Regions from separate parts of the Pseudoalteromonas tunicata genome, predicted to be linked through region 2. Evidence: riboswitches for the same ligand, from Rfam matches in the RefSeq annotation. Region 2 holds a riboswitch; the other holds the start of a gene.
The links. A riboswitch is a leader RNA that binds a small molecule or an ion and turns the genes downstream of it on or off. The one in region 2 is predicted to bind lysine.
Positions count from the first base shown of each region.

Region 1 (10,646 bases), 1.8 Mb from region 2:
TCGCACTAAATGAGGCTTTAATAAGCTATCTAAGATCTGTAGCAAGTCTTTGCGTTGCATAATTGACTCTGTTGATTAATAAAAAACTTACCGCAATTGTCAGTTTAAAAGCGGCGAAAATAAAGAAAAAACGGCAAAAATTTGAAAGTTAGTGCAAAAATCGGTATAACTATTCGCTTCAAACTAATCTTCGTATCGATAAAAATAGGATATACGATGACCACTCTTGATAAAACAGCTGTTTTAGCAGCGTTTGAAGCGGCTTATGTCGCAGCCCATGGTACGTTACCTGAGATCACCGCAAAAGGTGGTTGGTACAGTGTTGATGGCAATAAAAATGTTCGCTTAGCCGATCTTAATGCACAAATTGATGACTTAAATGCATCTGCGGTGAAAACAGCACCAGTACACTCTTCGATAGAAGAAAACGAGCCTACCAAAACTCCCTTCAGCATAATCAAAACCAATGATACTGGTTTCACAGCCGAAGAGCTTTGGATAGTCAAATTAGCAGAAACATTTCAAGACTGCCGTTTACCCCGTGGACTTGCCTAATTAACCCCGTTAATTTTCTGCTAAAAAGGTGCGTTTGATCGCACCTTTTATAACAACGTCACATTTACCCACGAAAACTTATTTAGTTCTATCTTTTTCTAAACGTGCGAATAAGCTCGATGTATCAAAACGATTACCACCCATAGCTTGTACTTCAGCATAAAATTGATCCACTAATGTCGTAAGCGCCAGCGTAGATCCATTTTTACGTGCCTCATCAAGTGCAATTCCTAAATCTTTACGCATCCAATCAACTGCAAAACCAAAGTTATAATCACCTGCCCACATTGTTTTGTAGCGATTTTCCATTTGCCATGACCCTGCAGCACCCTTGGAAATAGTTTCAATCACTTTTTCACCATCAAGCCCTGCTGAGCGGGCAAAGTGTAGGCCCTCAGCCAAACCTTGTACCACACCTGCAATGCAAATTTGGTTAACCATTTTACACAATTGACCCGACCCAACAGGCCCAAGCAGCTGACTGAAACGTGCGTAACTGGCCATAATTGGCTGTACTTTATTAAACACAGCTTCATCGCCACCAACCATAATCGTAAGCACACCATTTTCGGCGCCCGCCTGACCACCCGAAACTGGCGCATCTAAAAATTCAATCTCTTGCTTTTTAGCCGCTGTGGCGACTTCTTTTGCAACATCGGCCGAAGTTGTCGTGTGGTCAACCAATATAGCACCTTGTTTCATACCTGCTAAAACACCGTCATGCTCGATAGTCACTGCGCGTAAATCATCATCATTACCAACACATACAAACACTATATCGGCTTCTTTAGCTGCTTGTGCAGGGGTTAACGCAAACAAACCTTGATACTGATGGGCCCATTGCTCTGCTTTTGCTGATGTACGATTAAAAACCGTAACGTCGTACCCTGCTTTTTTTAAATGCCCAGCCATGGGAAACCCCATCACACCTAAACCAATAAAGGCCACTTTGATTGACATAATTTTGTCCTATTTGCTTGCTAGACTGTGAAAATTAATCTGATTATAAGGAGAACAAATCGCTTCTCCTAGTACTTTAAAGGACCCATGATGGCGTCAATTTTTGACTTTACTGCCCCATTAACAAACGGCGAACACTGTGATTTGGCTCAATTTAAGGGAAAACCACTATTAATTGTTAACACAGCCAGTAAATGTGAATTAACTCCTCAATATTTTGCATTAGAGCAACTTTATCAAAAATATAAAGATCAAGGTTTCACAGTATTGGCATTTCCCTGTAATCAGTTTGAGAACAAAGAACCTGCCGAAAACGATGAGATAAAACATTTTTGTGAGCTACAATTTGGTGTCAGCTTCCCAATTTTTGCGAAAGTGGCTGTAAATGGTCCCGACGCTTTGCCGCTGTTTAATTTTCTAAAAACCAATTCAAGAGGATTAATGCAAGCGCGGGCAATAAAATGGAATTTCACCAAGTTTCTGATTAACCGCACCGGTCAAGTTGTTGCACGTTATGCACCACGCACTAAACCCGATGCGATAAGCTCAGTCATAGAGAGTATTTTATAACATGAAAATTGCGTTTTTTAGTGCCCAAAAATACGAACAATCTTTCTTTATCGCTCATAACTCTGCTGAACATCAATTACTGTTTTTTAGTGAACGGCTAACCGAATTAAGCGCCAAACTTGCGCAAGGTTGTGATGCTGTCTGCGCATTTGTTAACGATGATTTATCTGAGTCGGTACTGCAAAGTTTACTGAAACTGAATATTAAACTGGTTACGCTACGCTGTGCTGGCTTTAATAATGTTGATTTAATTGCAGCAAAAAATCTTGGTATTAATATTACTCGTGTGCCCGCCTACAGCCCAGAAGCCGTCGCAGAGCATTGTATTGCGTTAATGCTCACCTTAAGCCGCAAAACCCATAAGGCATATAATCGGGTAAAAGAAGGCAACTTTGACCTTAATGGATTGTTAGGCTTCAACCTGCATAAAAAAACGGTCGGCGTGATTGGCACAGGTAAAATTGGCTTAGCGCTTTGTAATATACTCACGGGTTTTGGTTGTCGTATTTTAGCCCACGACCCCAAACCAAGCTCGGATCGACTCAACTATGTATCACTCGAAGCCCTGCTCGCAGAATCCGACATTATTTCTCTGCACTGCCCTTTGTTGCCAGCAACCCATCACATGATTAATGACGATGCCTATCAGCAAATGAAACCAGGCGTCATGTTAATTAATACCAGCAGAGGAGCCTTAGTTGATACTAAAGCGACTATAAAAGCATTAAAAAATAAAACCTTAGGATATTTAGGGTTAGACGTATACGAACAAGAATCCGAATTATTTTTTAAAGACATGAGTAATGAAATTATTCAAGATGATGAATTTCAACGTTTATTAAGTTTTTCAAATGTCTTGATCACCGGCCACCAAGGCTTTTTTACTCAAGAAGCACTCGATGAAATTGCCACTGTTACTTTTTTCAACATTAAGCAATTTGCTGAACAACGCGTTTTAACTAATACCGTGGTTTAACGCTGCCGATATATCAGCACCCCTAGCCAACAAAAAAAGCCGAATGAGCATCGCTCTTTCGGCTTTTTTCTATCGAATAACGTCAAATATATTATGAAAATGCCACGTTTAAAAACACTGCAGTCATTAAAATTGGGCAAACAAACCGTACATATTGCGCAAACCAATAATGCGGTCCTGAAGTCACCTGCAATAATTTATTACCTCGGCGCCACATCCAGCCCACCGTAATAAAATAAAATAGGCCCATTAACGGTAATTGATATTGGGTAAACAACATAATCACTAAGCCAAACAACCAATCGAAATTAACAATGATCACGCTTGAACAGACAAATACCACCAGCGTCACCAACCAAGTTGCTTTTGTGCGCTCTAAACCATGACTTTCAACTAAAAATGCCACCGGAATTTCAGTTGATGAAATTGTGGATGTAACAGAAGCTATCGACATCAGTACAAAAAAACATAACGCAACCAATAAACCTACTTGGCCCATAGTGGCAAATAATTCAGGTAAGACTGCAAAAATGAGTCGCCCTTCGCCAATCAACTTACCATCTTGAAAGACTTCAACACCTTGTTGTTGCGCAACAAAAATAGCAGGAATAATCAGCAAGCCAGCTAAAAAAGCCACACTCGTATCAAGCAACGCAACCGAACAAGCGAGCTTAGGTAAATTTTCTTGCGGCTTTAAATAAGAGCCATAAATCATCATGCAACCAACACCGAGCGATAAAGAGAAAAACGCTTGACCCATGGCTGCAATAATTAAATCGGGATCCATTATTTTAGAAAAATCAGGCACTAAATAGGCTTTAAAACCAGCCATTGCCCCATCAAGTGTGGCAATATATCCAATCAAACCAATTAGCAATAGCAGCAACATCGGCATTAAACGACGAGACCAAGTTTCGATACCCGATTTAACCCCTTGTAAAATAATACCCGCAGTTAAAATCAAAATAATTGGCGTGAAAATAAAATTACGGAGCGTGGTATCGCTATTTAAAAAATCGGCCACTGCCGTTGCACCAAAAAAGCGAGCAACCGGTTCAATACTGTATGCAATCATCCACCCTGCAACAATTGAATAGAAGCTCAACATTACAATTGCGCCACTTAAGCCAATATATCCCGCTGCAGCACCCATTTTTTTGCTTTGTTCGCTACACGCATTACGAAGCGCCACCACAGGATTGGCTTGTGCGCTGTGGCCCAAATATAATTCGGTATATAAAGCAGGTAAGGCAAGTAAAAAAATTACGATAAAATACACCAGCAAAAATGCCCCACCACCGTGGTTTGCAGCTTGTGTTGGAAAACCCCAAATATTACCTAAACCAACAGCGGCACCTGCCGCTGCTAATACAAAACCTAAACGACTCTGAAAGCCATCACGAATCTGTGCCATTGCGCCCATCTCTTATAATTTTTCGCTATTAAACCATAATGGAGGCGCTTCATATAGCTAAAACAGTTCCTTGGATCACTTACTTAGGTATAATTCATAACCAATTGAACTTAATTGCTGAGTTTTCATGCCAATTGATTATTTTGCCAACAATTTAATTATTCATACCGCAACTTTTGATACCGGCCTTGCAAACCAGTCATTGCATGAGGGTGAACTCACGGTTTTTGTTGCCAATGCCAGCGAACTCAATTTAGAGCAGATAGTGCCAGAGCACTTTCTTTGCCAAGCAGAAATTGCAATTTTAGCAAAACGTAAACAGCCTAAAGCCAAGCGTGAATATTTAAAAAGCCGCCATATTATCAAGCAGCTCCTTAGCGCTCAGTACGACGATCACTGCACTGCGTTTGAAACTCGCTTTAACGATACAAAAAAAGAGCTTGAGCTCTACCACCATAATCAGCTTTTGCCGATAAAACTCAGCCTCTCGCATAGCCATGAAATGGTCGCAGTTGCACTGTGCATGCAACAACAGCATGTATTTTCGTTTGGTATTGATCTTGAAAAGACGACTAAATTACGCGCGTTTGATAAACTTGCGCACCATTTTTATCATGTTGATGAAGTGACATTGATTGAACAGGCAGGCCGACTTAGCCCAAAACAACATGCCGCGTATTTTTATCGCATTTGGACACTCAAAGAAGCACTGGCAAAAACCCTAAAACGGCCCATTGCACAACTCCTTCGCCCCAATGTATTTGAACTGATTGAACGCCACAATTTACGTAATTTTAGCACCGAATTTTACGATTTTGCTTTCACGCTGTTAACAACGCACCAAAAACAAATACCTAAGTTAGTAATAGTGACTTGTTGAATCAAGCTATTACTAGCAAATAGTGACAAAAAGCGAACTGTTTAGTTCGCTTTTTTAATGGCTATGGTGATTAACACACTTCAAGCAAGCGACGGTGAATGGACTGTACAACCGCATCTGATTCACTTTGCTCGACTAAAAAGCAAAGGTTATGTTTGCTGGCACCGTGGCAAATCATGCGGATATTAAAATCAGCCAAAACTTGCATTAAGTTCATTTCATGTTGACGTAATTGAATCTCAGAACCTACTAGTGCCACGAGTGTTAAGTTGTTTTCAACCGTCACATGGCAAAATTCACTTAAGCGCTGAAGACATGCCTGATCTAGCTCTGGGCGGCTAGCATTTGGCGCGTTATCGAGGGTCAGAGCAACACTAATTTCAGATGTCGTGACTAAATCAACCGAAATATTGTATTCAGATAAAATGGTAAATACACGGGCTAAAAAGCCGCTGGCAAGCAACATTTCAGGGCTTTTTAAGGTCAGTAGAATTTGATTTTTACGCTGAGTAACGGCACGAATTCCAGGATGCTGCGACTTTTCTTTCTCAATCCAAGTACCACCTTGCTCTGGGGCGCGGCTTGAACCAACAAAAACGCTGATCCCGGCACGGCTTGCAGGCAAAATAGTCGCAGGATGCAACACTTTGGCGCCAAAAGTCGCCATTTCAGCAGCTTCATCAAAGCTCAGTTTTGGTATCGGTTTCGCCTTTTGGCATAAACGTGGGTCGGTACTAAAAATACCAACTACATCAGTCCAAATATGTACACTACAGGCATCAATCGCTTCGGCTAATAATGCTGCACTATAATCAGAACCTCCACGGCCTAACGTCGTTGTACGACCATGCTGATCAGAACCGATAAAGCCTTGAGTTACCACTACGGTTTCGTTTAATAACGGCACTAAATGTTCAAGAGCTGCAGCGCGTGTCTGCGCTACATTTGGTGTTGCTTTACCAAAATGTGCATCGGTTTTAAGTACGCTACGTACATCAAATCGTTCAGCTTTTATTCCTAAATCACGCAATACTTGGGTGAACAAACATGATGATAAACGCTCGCCAAAGCTCAGTAATTCATCGTTATGCTGCTCGCTAGTGCTCGTTAAGGCTGCACATTGTTCAAAGTCAGCCAAGGTTTGGCTAAATAAAGTGGCTAAATCGGCATCAAGGGTTAATTTTGCCAGAATATTATTTTGAATAGCTAACACACCATCAATATGACTTTGGCGCACTGCGTCACTGATGTCTTTATGACTTAAGGCAACTAAATGGTTGGTCACACCCGCGCTTGCGCTTACTGCAACAACACGGACATTGTTATCGTCATGAATGATTTGCGCACAACGAAACATGGCGTCAAAATCGGCTAAACTTGTGCCACCAAACTTGGCAACAATAAAAGATGAACTCATTGGGTCTCCTTATTTATCAACGTCATTTGTTGATAAAAATACACAAGGAGAACTGCACGGCAAGGGTACTTTGAGATGAAAACGGTAATCCACTGCCAGAAGCTCTCCACCAAAATAGGTGACAGTTCAGAGGATTCAGCCTCTTAAACCGAGAAAATAACTGTACGGTGGTTATTCCCCCTCGGCGAAGGTCCCCCTCGAAACATCATCATCGGACACCGCGTCCTCGTATGTTCTACCTGGCCTTCGCACCTCTTCTGTTTATTGCCAATTTAAGAAACTGGCAATAAAAAACCCCACTGTTTAGCGGGGTTTTAAATCTAACGTTTAGACGTCTAGCTGTCAATCATTAATTTACGGTAATTAATAATCCAGCAAAATACGAACCAACATAACCAATGGTGTAAGCCGCTAGTAAATAAATACTTAAGCGTAAATAGCTAACAAAGGTAAGTTCTTTTACTTTACTCATTGCAATAATACCAGCAGCTGAACCTATGATAAGCATTGAGCCACCCACACCGGTTGCATAAGTAAAGGTTAGCCATTGGCGCGCATCCATCGCAATGTCTGCTTTTAATAACGCAGCCGTTAACGGTACGTTATCAACCGTGGCTGATAATAGCCCCATAAAGTAGTTTGCGTATTCTGGCGCTAAAATCTCGTATAAGTGAGTAAATTGAGTCAGTACCCCTACTTCTTTCATCGCACCAACCAGCAGTAAAACCCCAACGAAGAATAACAAGGTATCGTATTCAATCTCACGAATGTAATCGATGATTTTTTTGTTTACGTCTTTTTTACGCATTAAAAACTGCGCGACTAAAAACATAAAACTTAAACCGAATAAAAACGTCAGTAATGGCGGAACCGAATATAAAACACTCAAAGCCAAAGTACCAAAAATGGTTGAAAGGAAAATAACCGCAATGGTGATATCGGTTTTTTCAATTCGACGTGAGGTATCAGGTTCAAAATATACTTTGCCATTCATACCAATCGATAGCATAACCGCAAGAGCAAGCACACTGAAAATCGCCGGCGCTACCAATAACAGCAAATGACCAATGGTGACTTTATCCGCTAAGAAAATCATTAACGTTGTTACATCACCGGTAATCAGCGATACACCACCTGAGTTCACAGCAAAAATAATTAACGTGGTGTATTTAATCAGCTTTTTACTATCAAGTTTTAGCGACATTACCACCGCAAGCGAAATTAAGGTCGCAGTCACATTGTCGGAAATTGATGAAAACAAAAAGGCAAAACCACCAACCAAAAACATCAAGCGACGTTCGCTAATTTCTCTTGGCATAATGCGATGAACTAAGTTTTGAATAAATCCTTTTGAATTCAAATAGGCAACAAAGGTCATAGCAGCCATCAAAAATAACCACAAAGTCGCTATTTCAAGAATGTTATGATCTAATTGATGTTGAATAGTTTCAGGGCTTTCACCGTGAATAGGGAAGATAAAAGCGATTATCCAACATAAAGTACCAAAAAAAAGCGTGGTTTTGGCCTTGTTTACGTGAATAATATCCTCTATAACGATCAGCACAAATGCAAGTGCGATTAGCGACAGGATAATACCAGTAACCATTTTTCGTTAACAACCTTTGTTAGAAAAGTAAAATATTTGCGTTACAATCAAGCGGCGCGTAGTCTAGCACTTAAAATGACATAAAACTACCGCAGTGTACCTACTATCTTAGTAGTACTTCCTAACAGAATAATTATTAAACAACATAGTGGATAGGTATGATCCCACCGAAGAAAATATTGACTATTTTGTCTGAACATTGGCCCTTAATTGAGACTTTGATCCGACGCTTTAATATGGCCGATTTTAACATTCATGATGTACAAACTATTTTAAAAACTAAATACCCCACCTGGCCGGGCGATAAGATTTTTAAAGAAGCAAACCGACTACTCAATCACGATATTTTGATCCCGCTGGCAAAGTCATCTCAACTTGAACTCAATCGTGCCGTGGCTGAATTTGCCCAGTATTTATTGCAAGAAGAAAGCCTTGGCATTGCCGAAGAAGTGCATGTACTAATTAGAGATTTAGCCCGCCTTGGTCATCGTTTAGCGCAAGCTGGTCAAGACAATGATTTTGAAGAATTGCGCCGTAATTGCCGCATTATGGATGAACGGGTACGTAAAATCGTAAAACTGTTTTATCACAACGAAAATGCCATATTAAATATTGTTGAACAGGCCAAAGCCGATCACTCACAGCGCTCACTCGAAAAACGTTATCAAGCCGTGATTGAAGCATTTGATTTATACATCGAACCTATGCTTGAAATGGTTGATATTGGCGGTGAATTTAAAGCGTGTTTTAGCGAGATTGAGCAGCAGATCAGCACCCTACTCGAGCAAATTCAAATCACCGGCAAGCTGTTTAGCGAAAAGCGGATGTTAGAACAATTACGCACCCGCATTTTAGACATGCACCTAACAGGGCGTGAAAGCCTGCGCAAAAGTGCCGATATGCTAATGCCACTGCGTGAAGAGTTACGTCGCAATACGCTCCTGACTCGCCAAGCAGCCAAGGTGCTAGGTGCAATTCGTAAAAATGGCGTCGATGCCGTACTCAGTGCCCATCAACCACACATAACATCTGATCAACAAAAATTCTCTTTAGGTACCGCCCATCAAATGGTGGCGTACATGGCACACATTGACGAATTTGAACAAGAAGAATACCAACTACCAGATCAAAGCCACGTACCTGCGTTTATCAATCCTAATATTCCAGACTTTTTTAGCGTTAAAACCCGTTTTACAGCAGATCTTGGTAACAAACAAACGGGCATTTTGGCCTGGCTTGATACGCAATACCCTGAGCTTGAAGCGGATGAGTTACTGTTTTTATATCAAAAAATGGCCAATGATCCCGACTTAACCGTTACACACAGCGCACAACCGAGCGTTATCGCATTAGCCGATTGCCAATTTAAATTACACCCTTATCACGCATCGTTAAAAACGACTTCTTTAAAATCGAATTAATATGACACACATAAATTTAGCTGAACTCACAGAGTTACAGCACATTAATAAAAAGCTGGTCAGTGGTTATCACATTAGTGAACAAGACGTACAACTTTGGCAACAACTTGACCATTGCCATGAGCAATATACTGAACTTTTTCAATCACTTGGTCACCATCTAATCAAAGATGGCCGAGGTTTTTATTACCTTGAAATTGAAGACAGCACGCCCAATATGGGCAAAATATCCCGTGCCTTTGCCCTCACCACCTATGTCTTGGTCGAGTACTTTGCCAACCTTGGCAAAGACCCACTGCGTGCCCTGTTTGAACAAGTGTGTGATTTAGAACTGATGCAAATCTTAGTACAACAAAATAAACACCTGTACGATCAGCTCGAAATTTTTTCAGGCTCAGACTTACGCAAAGATGTATTTATGCGCATGAGCCGCTTTGGTTTGGCAAAAGAAGTCGAGCAAGGCTTTATAATTCAAAGCCCAATTTATCGCTATCTGGATGCATTAATGCAAATCAACGAACTTGATCTGCAGGAGGACAACTAATGCAACATTTATACGGCCTGACAAAACTTGCCCTACTTAATACCGCCGGATATGCCAAATGTGTGATCCCGCTTGATAAAAGCAGCTCAATTTGCGCGCCAAATAATACGGGTAAAAGTTCAGTTATTAATGCGCTTCAGTTTCCTCTGATTAATGATTTACGCCTCACAGAATGGGATGGCCACGACTTAGAAGAAACACGTAAATTTTATTTTAGCTCCGATCAATCGTACATCTTACTCGAAGCCGAACTCCCTCATGGCCCTGTGGTCATTGGTGTGGCAGGTCTTGGTAAAATTGCAG
Region 1 is NZ_CP011032.1:2,508,163-2,518,808, forward strand. Features, by position in the region: gene PTUN_RS11435 (Nif3-like dinuclear metal center hexameric protein) at 1-60, opposite strand, end outside; gene PTUN_RS11440 (hypothetical protein) at 217-555, shown strand; gene PTUN_RS11445 (NAD(P)-dependent oxidoreductase) at 634-1,515, opposite strand; gene PTUN_RS11450 (glutathione peroxidase) at 1,606-2,085, shown strand; gene PTUN_RS11455 (2-hydroxyacid dehydrogenase) at 2,087-3,061, shown strand; gene PTUN_RS11460 (sodium-dependent transporter) at 3,153-4,475, opposite strand; gene PTUN_RS11465 (4'-phosphopantetheinyl transferase family protein) at 4,603-5,355, shown strand; gene lysC (lysine-sensitive aspartokinase 3) at 5,426-6,772, opposite strand; lysine riboswitch at 6,864-7,037, opposite strand; gene nhaD (sodium:proton antiporter NhaD) at 7,122-8,378, opposite strand; gene PTUN_RS11480 (hypothetical protein) at 8,537-9,799, shown strand; gene PTUN_RS11485 (condensin complex protein MksE) at 9,801-10,343, shown strand; gene PTUN_RS11490 (coiled-coil domain-containing protein) at 10,343-10,646, shown strand, end outside.
Region 1: another riboswitch for lysine. It lies ahead of lysC (lysine-sensitive aspartokinase 3); the one in region 2 lies ahead of dapA (4-hydroxy-tetrahydrodipicolinate synthase).

Region 2 (10,646 bases):
CTATGGGGATAAAAGTAGAAAGTTATACTGATTGGTTGTTTTCAACCCAAGCCGATTTTAATGCCAATATTAATGTTCATGGTTCGATGTTTGCGGGTTCTATTTATAGTTTAGCGACCCTCACTGGGTGGGGTGCAACGTATTTAACCCTGAAAGAATTAGAGCTTGATGGTGATATTGTTTTGGCCGATGCCAATATTAAATATCTTAAACCGCTTAAGTCTTCACCACGTGCAAGTGTCGTATTAGCCGATTGTATTGGTCAACTTGAGGTGCTGCAGCAAGGAGAGAAAGCGGTATATCAGGTGCCGGTGAATGTTTATGATAATGATGTAAAAGTGGCTGAATTTATCGGTCAGTTTGTCGTCTTGCCTTTAAAAACATCAGTTTGATTTAATTTGAACTCAGGCTATTTAATAAAAACGCCAATAAAGAATTTATTATTGGCGTTTTTTAATGTCATTAAACTCATGCGCGACTTTAAATGGCAGCGCCTTTAAATTACAAAAGGTCGCTGAGTAAAATTCCAATTCCAAAGCGCTGAATATTGGCGTTGTAATCAATTAAGCTTTCGCCATAGCCATTAAAATACTGAGTGTAGCCCCGTAATCGGCCCCAAAGAGGAAATGACCAATCGAGCTGAATCGCACCACGGTTTTGCGCGTTAAAATTGTTACGGCTCATAAAGCTAAATTCATGCTCTTGATAACGATATGCGCCTGAAAACTCAAAATATCCCATGTATTTATAAATATCAGGGTTGTCGTCGCCTTTTGGATCTAAGGCATCGGTTTTATGGTTCTCTGGAATGCGAAACCAAGGTTTTAAGCTAAAAACAAACCCTCTATTTTCCCAAATAAAGTCAGCATAAATGCGATTCCAAGAGCGAGAATTTGGTTGGCTGCGGCCATTGGATTGATGCTCAAAACCCAGAATAAAAGCCATTTCATCACCCCATAATACATGTTCGGGGTCTAAAAAATTAATCCAAAAAATTTCTGGTTGGTAATTTGTTTCACGAAATGGAGATGAAATTTCTTTATTAAAAACCTGCCAATACGATTCTAACGTAAAGCCTAAATACACAGCCTGATCTTTATCTGAAAAGTTATTAAATAATGGCACCTTAATAGAGAGCTGATATTTAGCTTCAAAGTTATCAAGTGGCTCGTCTTTATCATTTTGTGTCAGTTGGTCATAATGATTAAATGGTGATGAGTTGGGGTTGCTCATGTAGGTAACAGGTAGCAGATAATTACGCTTGTGTGGCGTGATTACATTACGATTATCTTGGCTATAGTGTTCGCGAGCCATGCGTTTATCAAGCTGACTAATATTAGTATTGCTATCTGGTTTGGCACAGTTTTGTTTTATTTGGCCAATGGTGCGTTCATCATTGCCCGATAACAACTCACCTAATATACATTGTTTTACTAATTCTACTTCAGGGTTTGAAATAGGGTCACTTTCGGAAGCGTTGGTAAAAAACGATATCAAAGCGACCAAACAGATCACATAGCGCATAGTTTGCCTTTAAATTAGCTCATTTAGCGTTGAGTATATCTTGGCTCTCCCTCATCGGGGAAATTATTCAAGCGCTTTTTTGTTATCGTAACAAATAAAAAGGCGGCTTTGCAGCCGCCCGAGCTTGTCCAATTTGGACTCTCACGCAATAGGGTAATTGATTGAGAAAAGATTGCGGCAAGGCTGCCGCTATCTGATTTTGCCACGGGAATACATGGCGACTCTCACGCAATTAGAGTTTGGTGTGATTACAGTTTAAATTTATTAAAGCGCACTGTAATTGGTAAAAAATTTATACAGCTCAGTACCTTGGTTTACGCTTGCCGAGGCAAAATGCAAAATGGCAATTGCGTCTTTATCAAAGGTGAGCTGATGCAAGGGCGCTTCACTTAAGTAGCGCTCCATACGTAAAATATTAGCGATTGGAGTGCCCGCTTTAATGTGCCCACCCAAAGGCGCCAGGTATTCAACCATGCCGCCAAGTGGCGAATAATAGGCGATATAATCGTTTAAATGACAGCTATAGCGAGCTATTTTTGCTGGTTGATGATGCGAGTTATTAAAGGCCTCTTTATGCGTTAAGTAACTTAAAATACTTTGCGCATCATATTTAGCGGCGGTTAAATCTATTTTTTCTTGTGAGCCAAGCTCCACCGTAAAGGCATCGACTGCGATATCAAAATTAATACCTTGTGCTTTGAGTGCGTCGCTTAAATCCCACCAAGGGCAAAAACTTGCTTCATCAAGGGCGCCCCCAAAACCATTATCAATTAATAAAACATGCTCAATATTAAAAAAACGAGCGCTGGGTTTGGCATAAGTTGGGCAATATAAGTGCTTACTTGAAATAGGACCAGTGTGTAAATCTAAAACAATATCAGCCTGATGAGCGAGGCGCTGCAGGTTATATGCAATGCGCTGCCCGGTTGTGAGTTGATAAGCTGGACCATTAAGTTTTTGATCGATGTGGGTTATTAATTGCTCACGAAATGCATGTTTAATGGTGCTTGCATCACTTGTTAAGTGGTTGCGCACAAACTCAGGAATGATACTGGTTGCATCTAAATACATACGATTCCAATTAGTGCCGGTAATTGGATCGAAGCGGCCAAGAGTAAACTCTCCTGACTTTTGATTACAGCCAATTGGGTTTGCGTAAGGCACTAAGGTAAAGTCTGCTTTTAAATCAAGTTGTTTTAGTTGTTCAAGTAGCTGATAAATAACCGCATTACCCTGAACTTCGGCGCCGTGCATATTGGCTTGAATGTAAACATGCGGGCCTGTTCCATCACCTTTTAAGCGATAAACCGGAATGGTTAACGGTAAACCGTTTGCAATTTCACCGACTAAGATATTTTCTTGGCTTATTGAGTTCATAGGCTTATCTCAAATAATAATCCGCAGTTTCGCAACTACGAACGCAGCGAACTTGGTTGTTTTCTATTACGTATTCAGCAGCTAATTCGTGGCATAAAAAATAAGGCATGCTTTCGGTAAAGCCATATGCACCAACTTGGCTAAAAATGACATGGTCATTTTCATTGAGATCGGCGGGGAGTTGATGTGTACCTAAACTGTCGAGTGCAGTGCAAAGCGGGCCATGAATTAAAAACTCACGTGCGGGCGCATTTGATTGGCGTAATAACTGTGCTGGAAACGCTTGATTAGTCACTGCAGGGCGCAAAATGTGGTTAATCCCTCCTGCGGTAATTAATTGGTGGTACCCAAAGTTTTCTTTTTGTTCGACTACAGGATTAACATAGTGGCCGCATTCACCCACAGCATAACGACCGAGTTCCATCCAAAGCTCATTCACGCCTGATTCGAATTTAATATTGCTTAGAGCATCAAGTAGCTGAGGCCAATTGAGAGGGTCTTGCGCGGTTGTGTAGGGAATACCTAAACCACCACCTAAATCTAAAATCTCCAGTGCAAAACCGAGTTGATCGGCGAGTGCCTGTAATGGCGCAATCATTTGTGACCATAACTGGGCTAGCTTATCAGTGCTGAGCATATTGCCCCACTGAAAAATATGCAGGCCCACAAAGTTTAGTTGTGGGTAGTCGGCAATATTTAAATGCTGCCATTGCTGCGTACCTAAACCAAAAGGCGTTAGGCTATTGCCTCCTAAAGGGTTTTTTTCACCTTCTGGCCAACGAAGTTGCACGCGCAGCAAAATACGCAATTGCACTTGATGATTTTGCGCCGCTTGGTTTAACCACGCTACTTGGTTGAGGCTTTCGGCAACAAATGTACGCACGCCAGCCTCTAAAAAGTGGTTAATTTGTTTTTTACTTTTGGCAGGGCCAGTATTGAGCACACGTTCAGCGGCAATTCCTTGTTTTAATACTTGATTTAGCTCGCCTGCGCTTGCTACATCAAAGTTAAAACCCGCTTTATCTAAAGTTTGGATCACGCTCGATAAAGGATTCGCTTTGACTGCATACCATAGCTTTACCACATTTTGCGCGGTTAATGGTGCTAAGTGAGCAGCGAGCTGATCTAAATCATAGATAAAAAAAGGATGGTCTTGTGTTTGCACAAGTGCATTGATATGACCGCGAACTGATGTGCTCAAAAAGCTCATTAACGTAATACCTCTTCTAGTGCTAATGAAGCGTTTGATTGTGCATCACGGTATTTCACAATTAAGGCGCATGACATACTTAAACCTTGGCTGCGGCCCCATGCACTTGATGCAGGGCGTGAACCAGGTACTACAATCGCGTATTCTGGGATTGGTTCGCCGCGCTCAAGTTGGCGCTCGTTAACACAGTCGTACACAGGAATAGTGGCCGATAAACGCACACCTGGGGCAAGTACTGCGCCTTTTTTCACTACAACGCCCTCAACAATCACACAACCTGCGCCAATAAATGCATCGTCTTCAATCACAACTGGACTCGCGCCAACAGGCTCAAGTACACCACCTAGTTGTACTGCAGCACTTAAATGTACGTTTTTACCGACTTGCGCACATGAACCAACTAAAACATGGCTATCAACCATAGTGCCTGAATCGACATAAGCACCAATGTTGATATAAGAAGGAGGCATAATAATCGTGCCTTTTGATACATAAGCACCTGGGCGAACACTGCTGCCACCCGGTACCATGCGCACGCCATCTTCAGCCGAAAAACCACGCACGGCTAAGTTGTGTTTATCGACAAAACCACCAGGGAATTCAATATTGTTGCCATTTTTAAAGACGTCTAAAATGCCTTTTTTAACTTCAACATTGGCATGCCATTGACCGTTTTCATCTTGAGTTGCAGCGCGCACTGTGCCCGCTTCTAATTGTTGAATAAGTTCTGACCAGTTCATAAATTGCCTGTTTAATTAAAAGATAAAATTGTGTGATTCGCAGCTTCAAGTGCTGCATGATTATTGAGTTCTAAATGCGTCAATGGTGGTCTTAAATCCGGAAATTGAATGCGACCTTGCTTGTGCATTAGCACTTTTACAGGGATTGGATTGGCGACTTCAAATAAGCTATTGATAGCGCTCGACCATTGACGAAATAGATTAGGATAAGTACCTGCAAGCGAGCGACGTACAAATTCAGCTGTTTGATTGGGCCAAGCATTTGCTGCGACAGACACTAGCCCTTTAGCGCCAGCTTGGGCAAAATAAGGCATCAAGGCATCGTCACCACTATAAATGGCAAGCTGGGGTGCGGCACTACGAAACGCTTCAAATTTTGCAATATCGCCACTGGCTTCTTTCATCGCCCAAAGCCTAGTGTGATGGCTTAAATTAGTCAGTACCTCAGGCGCAATAGCAACAGCACTGCGACCTGGTACGTTATAAAGCATACATGGGTGTTTTGAATGGTTCAGTAAGGTATCAAACCATTGGGTTTGTCCTTGAATACCAGGCTTGGCATACAGTGGCGAACCAAGTAAATAAGCATGGATTGGTAAATCATTACAAAACTCAAGCCATTGAACTTGTTGCTTTAAATTAAAACCACCAACAGCGACCATTAACGGAACTTGAGGTGCTAATTGGCAAACAAAAGTAACAATTTCTTTTTGCTCGGTTTCGGTTAGGGCTAAGCCTTCGCCGGTACTGCCAAGTAATAAAATGCCATTGTTAGCCGCGACTTGTTCAGCGACTAACTTCGCCAAAGCGTCAAAATCAACAGTGTCTTGTGGTGTAAACGGCGTAATTAAAGCCGTCCATAACGGATATTCAGATAAATCGAATTGTTGGATCATCTCTACCGAACTCATAACATGTCGGTAGGAAAGTGGGGGAATAATCCAAAACACTACCGAACATATAAAATTCGAAGAGCGAATGGACTTAACAAAAATAAAGCAAATAGCCTTATTTTCCTAAGACCAGAAGCTCTCCACCAAAATTACAACAGCTTAGCTGTTATTGGTGACAGTCGCTGGGATTCAGCCCAGGCGCCCGAAATAACATTGAGACAAACAATGCGCATTCTCGGCGTTAATTCCCCTCATAAACGGTCTCTGGAGTTTGTTCTCCTCACGTTTACTACCTGATTAACGCACCTCTTCTAGCCCTAAAATTAACCACCGTTTAGTACAGCAATTAATTATTGAATAGGGTTCACGGCAGGGATTGAAACATTTTAGCCATCTATATGTCAATGATGAATTGTGATCTTTTATCTGAAGCTTGGCTGTTTGCCATTTATTTAAAGTGTAAAATTTGAGATGGAATGGTGAAGGTTGGTGCTGTTTTATTTATTACGATGAAATTAAAAATGCTGCATTTTGGCAGCATTTTTAATGTTTTTTTTCTGATTTTAGCGGCGAATTCTAATGTCACCCACACCTACTTCAATATTTAAATTATATTGGCCTGCACCACGGTATTCAGTTTCTGAGCTTACTAATTTTCGTTGCTCTTTTATCTCGTTAACTAAACCACTGACACGTGTATCACCAACACCTGAGCTTAATTGAATATTTTTAAAGTCATCCAAGGTGGTATCAATTCGAACCGAGCCAACGCCGACCTCAATATCAGCAGAATTAGCAAAATTATTGATTTCAATACTGCCAACACCCAAATGCACATCAAGCGCGGCGGTGCGAGGGAGGCGAATTGTCCACTCTTGTTGCAGGTCGTCTTTGTCCACTTCGAGACTAATTTTATTATCGGTTATTTTTTTATCTAACGTGATGCTTGATAAATCGGCACTGGATGAAAACCAGCCACTATTTTTAGGTTTGAGGTCTATTTCAATTTCGAGCTGGTCACTGTCACCTGCTTCTATCTCTAAGCTGCCAACGGGGAAATTGATGCTCAAACTTTGTTGCTTGGTCATGGTTAATGTTTCTGCAATTCTTTTTTCGCTATCGGCAATAGCCTGTTGGCTACAAAGTGCGGCAATAAGCGTAAGTGAGCTAATTAATTTTTTCATAGTGATAATCCATTTGATGACTGTGATGATGTTATCAAGTAAGTCGCGGGTCATGATTAAAAAGGTTTAAAAATAATTAAATTTATTTTTGTATATTGAATTTAAATGCCGCAGGGATATAAAATTAATCAATTGGACAATTTCTATTATGTTGTTTGAATCATTCATTATTCTTTAATCTCGAGGATAATTAATTCAAACAACCGTTTTTTAAAATCATTTTCTGCAATATATTTCTAATTAACCGCCTTTATTTGCATTGTTTTTGTTGTTGACTTATCGTGGCTAAAAGGTTACTAATAAATAAGAAATTAACGCAGAGCAATTAACTGCAAATTTAAACGAATTAATGGTTAACAATTTAATGCTGACAAACACACTTTCTCTAGTCCTAATTATTATCAACGTGGTGATTATTATCACCGCGGGGGCGAGCTAGTGTCTAAGTAAAATTGCTTAATCACGAACCCCCCGAACTGAAAAGTCCGGGGGGTTTTTTGTTTCTAGGTGTTTGAAAAACTTGTAAAACTAAGGGTTGAATTAAAATGACAGGCGCGCAGTTACTAATAGAATTACTTGCCAAACATGGCGTAAACGAGGTGTTTGGTTACCCAGGCGGAGCCATTATGCCAATTTATGACGCTTTGTATGGTGCGCCAATTAAGCATTATTTAACCCGCCATGAACAAGGTGCTGGTTTTGCTGCTGTAGGCTTTGCCAGAAGCACGGGTAAGCTAGGTGTATGTTTTGCTACTTCAGGTCCTGGCGCGACAAACTTAATCACCTCATTGGCTGATGCGATGATGGATTCGGTGCCATTACTTGCCATTACCGGTCAAGTTCCGACTGCTGCAATCGGGTCTGACGCCTTTCAAGAAATCGATGTACTCGGTATGTCGCTGTCATGTACAAAACATAGTTATTTGGTTGAGCGCCCTGAAGATTTAGCTGAAATTTTACAAGAAGCGATGCATGTTGCGCAGTCAGGCCGCCCAGGTCCTGTTTTAGTTGATATACCAAAAGATATTCAGCTCGCTCAAGTGCCTTTTCATCCTTGGCTGGCAGTAGACGATTACAAACCACAGGTTTCAAATGATGAAGTATTAAAAGCGAATCAACTTTTAGCGCACGCCAAACGTCCGGTCGCGTATGTTGGTGGTGGTGTGCAAGCGGCAGATGCGCAGCAGCATTTAATGGATTTTTTAAATGCAACACAAATGCCGGCAGTCTCAACGTTAAAGGCATTAGGGTCAGTATTGCCTGAATATCAACATGATTTAGGCATGCTCGGCATGCATGGTGGTCAAGCTGCCAATTTAGCGGTGCAAGAATGTGACTTACTGGTATGTATCGGCGCACGTTTTGACGACCGAGTAACGGGAAATTTGGCTAAATTTGCTGCTAAAGCCAAAGTCATTCATTTAGATATCGATGCAGCTGAGGTTGGTAAACGCAAACCTGTTGCGGCTTCTTTAGTGGCAGATTTAAAAGATTCATTACCAAAGCTCAATGGCCCTCTTACTACAGCTGATTGGTTAGATCATTGTTCTGCCATGAAACAGCAATATGCATGGCGTTATGATTACCCTGGCGAGAAAGTTTATGCACCTTATTTACTTAACCAATTAAGCCAGTTGATGCCTAAAAATGGCGTGGTGTGTTGTGATGTAGGTCAGCACCAAATGTGGGTCGCACAGCACATGAAATTTCGCCATCCCAGTAATCATTTAAGTAGTGGCGGTGCAGGAACCATGGGATTTGGTTTACCTGCAGCCATTGGCGCACAAGTAGCTCGGCTTAATGATTTTGTTATAACAGTGTCGGGTGATGGCTCAATCATGATGAATATTCAGGAGCTGGCGACTATCAGACGTAATAATTTACCGGTTAAGATTTTGATTTTAGATAACCAGCGTTTAGGCATGGTACGCCAGTGGCAGCAATTGTTTTTTGAAGGCCGTTACAGCGAAACCGATTTATCGGATAACCCAGATTTTGTAGCTTTAGCGGCGGTCTTTGGTATTCCAGGTCAAACAATTACGCACGCCAATGAGGTCGATGCAGCGCTGGTAAAATTAGTCTCAGCAACGGGTCCTTATATTTTACATGCCTGTATTGATGATAAAGAAAATGTATGGCCACTTGTGCCGCCAGGCGCGGGAAATGAACAAATGTTAACGGAGGTGGTGTCATGAAGCACTATTTACAGGTTGAACTAAAAAATCAAAGCATTGCGGTTGAGCGCTTTTTAAGAGTGACCCGTCATCGTGGATTTTCACTCACTCACATGCAGTTAGAAGCAAAAGATGAAAAGTATTTAGTAAATTTTACCGTAGATAGTGACCGACCTATCCATTTATTAACGCAACAACTAAATAAACTGATTGAAGTTAGTTTTGTTGAGCAACAATTAAAACAACAAGCGAGTTAACCGCTTTTTAAATTTTTTACCGGTATTGCCGGCATTGAAAATAGGAAATTACTATGTCACAGCAGTCAGAATTTATTTGGTTCAACGGCAAAATGGTTCCATATGCGCAAGCAACCACTCACGTACTTAGCCATGCCATTCATTATGGTAGCTCAGTATTTGAAGGCGTTCGTGCTTATGATACACCTAATGGTCCGGCTATTTTTCGTTTGACTGACCATATCAAGCGTATGTTCGATTCAGCAAAAATTTATCGGATGGAAATTCCATATACGTTAGAAGAGTTAGTTCAAGCCTGTAAAGACACTGTGGCGCAAAATGGTTTTAAAGACGCATATTTACGTCCCTTTGCTTATTTAGGTCATGTTGGGCTTGGTTTAAATCCAAAATCTCATGTAGCAGAGGTCTCTGTAGCAGCTATGCAATGGGGCGCTTATTTAGGTGAAGATAGCCTTGCTGAAGGTGTCGATGTCTGTATTTCTTCTTGGAATCGTTTAGCTCCTAATACGATGCCAACGGCAGCCAAAGCGGGTGGCAATTATTTATCTTCACAACTTATCTCTGGCGAAGCAAAACGTAATGGGTATGTTGAAGGCATTGCACTTGATACCAACGGCATGTTGAGCGAGGGGGCAGGTGAAAACTTATTTGTGATAAAAAAAGGGGTGCTTTATACCCCGCCGACCACGGCATGTATTTTACCGGGTTTAACCCGAGATACCATTATGACGCTGGCCAACGAGTTTGGTTACGAAGTGCGTGAGGAAGCGATTGCTCGTGAAGCTTTGTATTTAGCTGATGAATTTTTTATGACTGGCACCGCAGCCGAAATTGTACCGGTGCGCAGTGTTGATCGCATTACAGTTGGTTCTGGCAAGCGCGGTCCAATCACTGAGCACTTACAAAAAGCCTATTTTGATTTGGTTAAAGGCCAAAGCGCCGATCCACATGGCTGGCTTGAATACGTAAGCGCATAAATACATAAAGATTTTAAATTTTTGGGAATGAGGAATAGGGGGAGTTTCCCCCTAAAATACAGAGGTAACTATGGCTAAATTAAGAAGTGCAGAAACAACTGAAGGTCGCAAACGCGCTGGCGCTCGCGCGCTTTGGCGTGCAACAGGAATGACAGATCAGGATTTTGGTAAACCGATTATTGCGGTTGTTAACTCGTTCACTCAATTTGTGCCAGGTCATGTTCACCTCAACCAACTCAGTGAGTTAATGGCGCAAACCATTACACAAGCGGGTGGTGTGCCAAAGGAATTTAATACCATTGCAATCGAT
Region 2 is NZ_CP011032.1:345,452-356,097, forward strand. Features, by position in the region: gene PTUN_RS01560 (bifunctional GNAT family N-acetyltransferase/hotdog fold thioesterase) at 1-392, shown strand, start outside; gene PTUN_RS01565 (phospholipase A) at 502-1,524, opposite strand; gene PTUN_RS01570 (succinylglutamate desuccinylase/aspartoacylase family protein) at 1,789-2,901, opposite strand; gene PTUN_RS01575 (PLP-dependent decarboxylase) at 2,906-4,111, opposite strand; gene PTUN_RS01580 (2,3,4,5-tetrahydropyridine-2,6-dicarboxylate N-succinyltransferase) at 4,111-4,851, opposite strand; gene dapA (4-hydroxy-tetrahydrodipicolinate synthase) at 4,863-5,747, opposite strand; lysine riboswitch at 5,870-6,063, opposite strand; gene PTUN_RS01595 (fimbrial protein) at 6,308-6,928, opposite strand; gene ilvG (acetolactate synthase 2 catalytic subunit) at 7,474-9,123, shown strand; gene ilvM (acetolactate synthase 2 small subunit) at 9,120-9,359, shown strand; gene PTUN_RS01610 (branched-chain amino acid transaminase) at 9,413-10,336, shown strand; gene ilvD (dihydroxy-acid dehydratase) at 10,407-10,646, shown strand, end outside.